DNA from 2 places in the Achromobacter sp. FW305-C-30-7 genome. Region 2 is predicted to be linked to the other one. Evidence: predicted binding sites of a transcription regulator. Region 2 holds the regulator's gene; the other holds the start of a gene.
What was found. The regulator NrdR, encoded in region 2, represses ribonucleotide reductase genes. The targets are predictions, from matches to a motif close to CACNANATNTNGTG.
Positions count from the first base shown of each region.

Region 1: AC3WOB_RS28615 (ribonucleoside triphosphate reductase) is a predicted target of NrdR. The motif match lies at 1,979-1,992, and genes of this name have one in related genera.

Region 1 covers NZ_JBYSYI010000012.1:159,667-164,077, reverse strand. The annotation lists gene AC3WOB_RS28625 (PepSY-associated TM helix domain-containing protein) at 1-1,531, shown strand, start outside; gene AC3WOB_RS28620 (DUF3325 domain-containing protein) at 1,528-1,878, shown strand; gene AC3WOB_RS28615 (ribonucleoside triphosphate reductase) at 1,999-3,993, shown strand; gene nrdD (anaerobic ribonucleoside-triphosphate reductase) at 4,067-4,249, shown strand; gene AC3WOB_RS28605 (anaerobic ribonucleoside-triphosphate reductase activating protein) at 4,215-4,411, shown strand, end outside.
Region 2 covers NZ_JBYSYI010000013.1:56,308-60,718, forward strand. The annotation lists gene AC3WOB_RS28945 (YbhB/YbcL family Raf kinase inhibitor-like protein) at 1-122, shown strand, start outside; gene AC3WOB_RS28950 (LysE family translocator) at 186-821, opposite strand; gene glyA (serine hydroxymethyltransferase) at 1,026-2,276, shown strand; gene nrdR (transcriptional regulator NrdR) at 2,474-2,953, shown strand; gene AC3WOB_RS28965 (GlxA family transcriptional regulator) at 3,027-3,992, opposite strand; gene AC3WOB_RS28970 (cysteine hydrolase family protein) at 4,011-4,411, opposite strand, start outside.

The sequences.
Region 1 (4,411 bases), on a different contig from region 2:
CGTTTTCTCCGAACCCATCACGCACTGGATGACCCCCGAGCACCAGGAGGCGGAAGCACGGGCCGCGCAAAAGGAAAGCGTCCCGGTAGACCGCGCCCGCCGGCTGGAACTGGCCGTGGACTACATGGCGCGCAACCATGCGGGCGCGGGCATGTGGGAAATCTGGCCGGTCGACCGCTTTCACAACAACGGGCTGACCGCCTATTGGTTCGACAAGAACGGCCAGTATGCCGACGCCGAACTGGACCCCGACACCGGCGCGGAACTTGACGACCACCACGAGGCCGAAGCCCGCGCAACGCAGGGCGGCTCGCATTTCGTGGATTTCCACTACACCTTGCACGACGCCGGCCTGGGCCTGTGGATTGTTGCCTTCGCCAGCATGGCCATGCTGGTCGCCCTGATTTCGGGCGTGGTCACGCACAAGCGCATCTTCAAGGACTTCTTCACCTTCCGCGCGAAGAAGGGCCAGCGCTCCTGGCTGGACGCGCACAACGCGGTGGCGGTCCTGACACTGCCTTTCCAGTTCATGATTGCCTACACCGGCATCGTGATATCGAGCGCGATATTGATGCCCGCCCCCGTCGCGGCAACCTATGGCGCCGATCCGCGGGCCAGCCGCCTGTTCCTGGCCGAACTGTCCGGCGAGGACCGGCCGGCGCGCACCGGCGTGGCTCAGGGCATGCCGGCGCTGGAACCCATCGTGGCCCGCGGCGAGCAACTGATCGGGCAGACGGCGCGCGCCATCGTCATCAACAACCCCGAAGACAGCTCCATGCGCATCGGCGTCTATGGCTGGAATGAAGCCACCGACGACGCCAGGAACCTCAGCGCCACCACCGGCATGGCCGAGTTTTCCGCCAGCGGCGAACTGCTGCGCGTACGGCCCCCAGGCGGGGTCCACGGCGGCGCGCCTTCCCTGACATTCCAGGTGATGAGCGGTCTGCATATGGTCAAGTTCGGCGGCCTGGCCATGAAATGGCTGTACTTCATCTGCGGCCTGGCCGGCGCGGCCATGATGGGCACGGGCGCGCTGTTGTTCATGGTCAAGCGCCGCGCGAAACATGGCGGCGAATTCGGCAGCGCGACGGCGCGCGTGTACCGGTTGATAGAAGGCTTGAACGTGGCCGCGCTGGCCGGACTGGCCATCGCCTGCATCGGCTACTTCTGGGCCAACCGCCTGCTGCCCGTAGCGCTGGAAAACCGCGCGCTGTGGGAGCTGCGTTGCTTCTTCGCGATATGGGCGCTGACCCTGGCGCATGCCTGGCTGTGCAGCCCGCGCCGCGCCTGGATCTCGCAACTGGCCCTGCTGTCGGCGCTGTGCCTGCTGCTGCCGGCGCTGTCGCTCGTCACCCTGGGCGACCATCCCCTGGCGCAGATCGCCCGCGGCGACTGGGAAAGCGCGGGCGTCGAACTGACGTCCGTCGCGTTCGGCGTACTATCGGGCTGGGCGGCCCTGTTGTTGTGGCGACGGCCCGCAAGCGCGCCCGCCCGGCGCAATCCCCGCAGTGACGCAGAGGCGGCCGCATGAACATCAACGACCTGTACGCAATTTCCATGGCGCTGCTGCTGACCTACTCGGGCATGGCTTGCCTGAGCCTGGCCATGCCGCGCCATTACGACCAGATCTGGGGACGCGATCCGTCCGCCGGCCACACCCGCGTGCTGCGCGGCGCCGGCGTGCTGCTGCTGGCGCTGGCCTTGCTGCCCTGCGTCGGGCTGTGGGGCAATACCGTGGGCGTGGTGGCATGGCTGGGCTGGCTCTCGGCCGGCGCCCTGCTCTGGGTCGGCATGCTGTCCTGGGCGCCCCGCCCGGCCGCCGGCACCGCCGCGCTGGCCGTGGCGATATCCCTGGCCGGGGTCGGCATCGGCTTCTGAAGCTTCCGAAGCGCGCGTTTGATGCGCATCAAGCAAGACTGACATCCCAGCCGCGCGAGGCGATACGCGCACCATATGTGGTGGTAGAGTTTTCACACCCTACTACATATGGTGTCAGTCATGCATATTCAGCACATCCTCAAGCGCGACGGCCGGGTCGCGGCGTTCGACCGCGACAAGATCGCCCAAGCCATGGCGGCGGCCGGCCAGAGCACCGGGGAACTGGACTTGGCGGGCGCACAAACGCTGACCGACGGCGTCATCGCCGCGCTGGCCGGCAACCCTTGCCCCGGCGTCGAAACCATCCAGAACCGCGTCGAGGAAGCCCTGGTCCAGGCGGGCCACTGGCGCACCGCGCGCGCCTACATCGTGCACCGCGAACAGCACGCCCGGCTGCGCTCGCTGCGCCACACGCTGGTGGACGTGGAAAGCGCCATGGAGGAATACCTGGACCAGCGCGACTGGCGCGTCAACGCCAACGCCAACCAGGGCTACAGCCTGGGCGGCCTGATCCTGAACGTGGCGGGCAAGGTCACCGCCAACTACTGGCTGTCCAACGTGTTTGCGCCCGAAGCCGGCCGCGCCCACCGCGAAGGCGACATCCACATCCATGACCTGGACATGTTGAGCGGCTATTGCGCCGGCTGGTCGCTGCGCCAACTGCTGACCGAAGGCTTCAACGGCATCCCCGGCAAGGTGGAAGCGACGCCGGCGCGCCACATGTCGGCGGCCATCGGCCAGATCGTCAATTTCCTGGGCACGCTGCAGAACGAATGGGCCGGCGCGCAGGCGTTCAGTTCCTTCGACACCTACATGGCGCCCTTCATCCGCCGCGACGCCATGACGTACGCGGAAGTGAAGCAGTCCATGCAGGAACTCATCTACAACCTCAATGTGCCCAGCCGCTGGGGCACGCAGACGCCCTTCACCAACCTCACGTTCGACTGGACCTGCCCGCCGGACCTGAAGGAGCAGATCCCGTACATCGGCGGCGAGGAAATGCCGTTCTCCTACGGCGAACTGCAGACCGAGATGGACATGATCAACCGCGCCTACATCGAGGTCATGATGGCCGGCGATGCCAAGGGCCGCGTGTTCACCTTCCCCATCCCGACCTACAACATCACGCCCGACTTCGACTGGGACCATCCCAACACCGAGCGCCTGTTCGAGATGACGGCGCGCTACGGCCTGCCCTATTTCCAGAACTTCCTGAACTCGGACCTGGAACCGCACATGGTGCGCTCGATGTGCTGCCGCCTGCAGCTGGACCTGCGCGAATTGCTCAAGCGCGGCAACGGCCTGTTCGGCTCGGCCGAGCAGACCGGCTCGGTCGGCGTGGTCACGGTCAACTGCGCGCGCCTGGGCTATACCTGCCGCGGCGACGAAGCGCGGCTGATGCAGCGCCTGGACCACCTGCTGGAGCTGGGCCGCGATGTGCTGGAAACCAAGCGCAAGGTGGTGCAGCGCTATATCGACCAGGGTCTCTATCCCTATACCCGCCGCTATCTGGGCACTCTGCGCAACCACTTCAGCACGCTGGGTGTGAATGGCATCAACGAGATGGTCCGCAACTTCACGGACGACACCGAGGACATCACCTCTGCGGCGGGACACGCCCTGGCCGTGCGCCTCCTGGACCGCGTGCGCGCCCGCATGACCGAATTCCAGGAAGAGACCGGCCACCTGTACAACCTGGAAGCCACGCCGGCCGAAGGCACCACCTACCGCTTCGCCCGCGAAGACCGCAAGCGCTATCCCGCCATCCTGCAGGCGGGCAGCGAGGCTCAGCCCTACTACACCAACTCCAGCCAGTTGCCGGTGGGCCACACCGACGATCCCTTCCATGCGCTGGAGCTGCAGGAAACGCTGCAAGGCAAGTACACCGGCGGCACCGTGCTGCACCTGTACATGAACGAGGCCGTGTCTTCCGCCGCCGCGTGCAAGCAGCTGGTGCGCCGCGCGCTGTCGAACTTCCGGCTGCCCTACATCACGGTCACGCCGACTTTCTCCATCTGCCCCAACCACGGCTATCTGGCGGGGCACCACGAGTTCTGCCCGAAATGCGATGCCGAGCTGCTGGCCAAGCAATCGGCATGCTGCACCCCGGCCTAGGACCTGGTCACCACGACAGGCCCCGACCGGACCGCCGGGCAGCCGCCCGGCATTCACTCCCTGAGGAACCGCCATGCAAACCTTGATCGCTCCCGAAGTCACCACCGCTCCCGCCCTGCGGCTGGACGACAGCCAGCGCGTGCGCTGCGAAATCTGGACCCGCGTCATGGGCTACCACCGCCCCGTCGCTTCCTTCAACACCGGCAAACAGGGCGAATTCAATGAACGCCGCTTCTTCGTCGAACGCAGCGCCTGAAGGCGCGCCACAAGCCGCCGCGTCCACCCCGGGCTGCGGCCCGGGCACGCGGCGGCTGACGGCGCGGCCGGCCTACCCGGCGCCGCCGCAACCGGTGGCCCAGCCTCTGCCGCGGCATTCGCCCGCGGTCGGCGGGCTGGTGCCTTTTTCCACCGTGGACTG
Region 2 (4,411 bases):
TCACGGGCGAGGACGCGCTGCGCGCCATCCAGAAGCACGTGCTGGCGCAGGCGTCGTTGACGGGCACCTATACGCTCAATCCCAAGCTGGCTCCCAAGCAGATCGGCGCCACTTCGGCCTGATCCGTCACGCCGCAGAAAGGCCGCAGTCTCGCAAACTGCGGCCTTTTCCATTTCCGAAAAGGTTCAGCCCATTGTGCGCTTGAGCCGCAACAACGCCAATCCGAAGGTAATGAAAATGGCGCCGACCAGGCGGTTGATCCAGGCCACGATGCGGGGCCGGCGCAGCAGGCGCCGGGCGCGGTGAGCCAGGGTGCCGTAGGCCAACAGAGACGCCAGCGACATGGCCGTGAAGATGCCCGTCAGGATGAAGAACTGCGGCAGCAGCGGTTCGGCGGCGTTCAGGAACTGGGGAAACAGCGCCGTGAAGAACAGGATGGGCTTGGGGTTCAGCGTGGCTACCAGGGCAGCTTCCGAATAGAGTCGGCCAGCGCTGCGCGGCGCCAATGCGGCGGGGTCGGAAGGTGGTGCGATGTTCGAGCGGCCCAGCAAGTGGCGCAGGCCGATGTAAAGCAGGTAGGCGGCGCCTGCCACTTTGAGCAGCATGAACAGCATGGCGGACGATTGCAGTACCACGCCTAGCCCCAGCATGGCGGCGGCCGACAGCAGGAACAGGCCTGTCACATTGCCCAGGGTGGACGGCAGCACGGCCCGCAAGCCGCCCGCCGCGCCGTTGCGGATCGCCAGCATGGTGGCGGGCCCGGGGCTGACGACGCTGACCGCAGCTACCAGCGAGTAGGTTATGAGCGTGGCGCTTTGCATGAAAGTTTCTCAAGTCGGGTTGAGACGGGTTTTCGGCCGATGAAGGATGGCGTGGTTTTCACGCTCATCGAGGCAATTTTGCCCGGGTTCCAGGTATTTTGGGAGCAATTGATCCTCCCCGACGCGGTAAACTATCCGTCATTCTCCGGGTTTACCCACCCGGGCGCAGTTTTCTCCTCTCTTACCGCCTCAGGAACTCCCGTCATGTTTGACCGCAACCTCACCTTGTCCAAGGCTGACCCGGACGTTTGGGCCGCCATCCAGAAGGAAGACGTCCGCCAGGAACAGCACATCGAGCTGATCGCCTCGGAGAACTACGCCAGCCCGGCCGTCATGGAAGCCCAGGGCACGCAGCTCACCAACAAGTACGCCGAAGGCTATCCGGGCAAGCGCTACTACGGCGGTTGCGAGTACGTGGACGTGGTCGAGCAACTGGCCATCGACCGCCTGAAGCAGATCTTCGGCGCCGAAGCCGCCAACGTGCAGCCCAACTCGGGCTCGCAGGCCAACCAGGGCGTGTACATGGCCGTCCTGAAGCCGGGCGACACCGTGCTGGGCATGAGCCTGGCCGAAGGCGGCCACCTGACGCACGGCGCGTCGGTCAACGCCTCGGGCAAGCTGTACAACTTCATCTCCTACGGCCTGGACGCAAACGAAGTCCTGAACTACGACCAGGTCGAGCAACTGGCCAAAGAGCACAAGCCCAAGCTGATCGTGGCTGGCGCTTCCGCCTACGCCCTGCACATCGACTTCGAGCGCATGGCCCGCATCGCCCGTGAAAACGGCGCGCTGTTCATGGTCGACATCGCCCACTACGCCGGCCTGGTCGCCGGCGGCGCCTATCCCAACCCGGTCCCGCACGCCGACTTCGTCACCTCGACCACGCACAAGTCGCTGCGCGGCCCGCGCGGCGGCGTCATCATGATGAAGGCCGAACACGAGAAGATCATCAACTCGGCGATCTTCCCCGGCATCCAGGGCGGTCCGCTGATGCATGTCATCGCCGGCAAGGCCGTGGCCTTCAAGGAAGCGCTGGAGCCCGGCTTCAAGGACTACGCGCAGCAAGTGGTCAAGAACGCCAAGGTGCTGGCCGACACGCTGGTCAAGCGCGGCCTGCGCATCGTTTCCGGCCGTACCGAAAGCCACGTCATGCTGGTGGACCTGCGTTCCAAGGGCATCACGGGCAAGGAAGCGGAAGCCGTGCTGGGCCAGGCCCACATCACGGTCAACAAGAACGCCATCCCGAACGATCCGGAAAAGCCTTTCGTGACCAGCGGCATCCGCCTGGGCACGCCGGCCATGACCACGCGCGGCTTCACCGAAGCCGAAGCCGAGCTGACCGCCAACCTGATCGCCGACGTGCTGGACAATCCGCGCGACGAAGCCAACATCGCCGCCGTGCGTGCCAAGGTCAATGAACTGACCTCGCGCCTGCCGGTCTACGGCAAGAAGTAATCGAGCATCCCTACGGCGGGCTGCGGCCCGGCCGTAACGCTCCATGAGGGACGGCCCCGCAAGGCGCCGTCCCTTTGCTTTCGGGGCGGCATCCTGGCAAAAAATACGGGGGCGGATTAGCCCGTATTGGCGCTGGCGGTCCGGCGCCTCGTTACAATATGCTTAACTATTGCCCTCAGCGCCTTTAGGGATCACACATGCGGTGTCCATTTTGCGGCAATGCCGAAACACAGGTCGTCGACAGCCGGGTCTCCGAAGAGGGCGACGCCATACGCCGTCGCCGCCGCTGCCTGTCCTGTGACAAGCGCTTCACCACCTATGAACGGGTGGAGCTGGCCATGCCTTCCATCGTCAAGCGCAATGGCAGCCGCAGCGACTACGACCCTGGCAAGCTGCGCGCCAGCCTGAGCCTGGCGCTGCGCAAGCGCCCCGTCAGCACGGAAGACGTGGACGCGGCGGTTGCCCGCATCGAAGAGCAGTTGCTGGCCAGCGGACTGCGCGAAGTGCCTAGCGAACACATCGGCGAGCTCGTCATGAACGAACTGCGCAAGCTCGACAAGGTGGCTTACGTGCGCTTTGCCTCGGTCTACAAAAGCTTCGAGGACATCGGCGAATTCGTCGAGGCCATCCGCGAGATGCAGGGCCCGCTGCTGCCGGGCAAGCTGCGCAAGGACTAGAGAAGGCTCGACGCTAACCCGTCCGGGGCCGTCGAGCGGCGCGGATGCAGAAAATGACGGCGCCGCGGCGCCGTCATTGCATGGCGGGCGCCGCGCGCGCCAGGCTGGGCGTCAGCGGCTGGAATTTGCGCCACACGCGGCGCATGTGCTGGGCCGAGCCGAAGCCCGATTTCTCGGCCACGCGCTCCAGGTCCAGCCGGGTGTCGCGCAGCAGGTCGCGCGCCAGCGCCACGCGTATCTGATAAAGGTAATCCATCGGCGTGCAGCCCGCGTGTTCGCGGAACAGCCGGGTCAGGTGGCGGGCGCTGGTATGCGCCTGGTCCGCCAGCGATTGCGCCGACCAGGGCGCCGCCGGATCGCGAATGACCGCATCCTGCACCCGGTGCACGCCTGGATGCATATGGCTGCGGTGATCCAGCCAGGGCGACAGTGTGGAATCCGTGCCGGCGCGCCGCTGGTAGACGACCATGTCGCGTGCTGTTTCGCTGGCCACGCGCGGCCCGCAATGGCGCGACACCATGTGCAAGGCCAGGTCGATGCCGGCCGTGATTCCCGCGCTGCTGACCAGCTTGCCGTCCTCGACGAAGATGCGGTTGTCATGCAGCCGCGCGCTCGGGTCGATGCTGGCCAGTTGTTCCAGGCAGGTGTGGTGCGTGGTGCAATCCCGTTGCCGCGTCAGGCCGGCGGCGGCGGCGAATAGCGCGCCGGCGCACACCGTCATCAGGGTGAAGCCGTCGGCGGGATGGCGGACCGCCAGCCACTCGATGATGGCGCGCGAGTCGGGGTCATCAAGGCGCGTGGGCTTGCCCACCACGCCGGAAATGATGACCAGCGCTTCGGGCGGCAGCGCGGCCGGCAGCGCCTGGATATGCGCCAGATGCAGGCCGGGCAAGCCGCTTTCGACCTCTCGCGACGGGCCGCAGAAATGCTGCTCGAAGGCGCCGGGAATCAGCTTGTTGGCCACGCGGAAGGCCTCCGCCGGGCCTGCCACGTCGAGCAGCACGATGCCCCGCGTCAGCACGAAATACACCGGAACCATGCGGCCCTCTCGCCAGCGCTAGGCCGCCAGCGCGTCGGCGGCGCGTGCGATGCGGGCGAAGCGGCCCTGCAGCACCAGTTCGGTCCGGTCGCGGATCTCGGCCGGCGTGTAGTGCTGGCCGGACGGGCTCTGCATGGCGAAGGTCAGGGTGGCGTCGGTGGGGAACACTACCTTGTAGCCGGCGTCGCTGGCATGGCGCGAGGTGGTTTCGCAGCATTGCTCCGTGCGGATGCCGCTGACGATGATGCCTTCGATGCCATGCTTCACCAGCCAGTCTTGCAGGCTGGCGCCGTCCGCGTCCTTGGCATAGAGCGAGGAATGCACGGTCTTGTGGAACACGGCGGTGGGTGCGATGCGCAATTCCTTGAGCGTCTTGACGTGCCCGGAGGCCAGCGAGAAGGGATTGGCGGGGTCGTTCG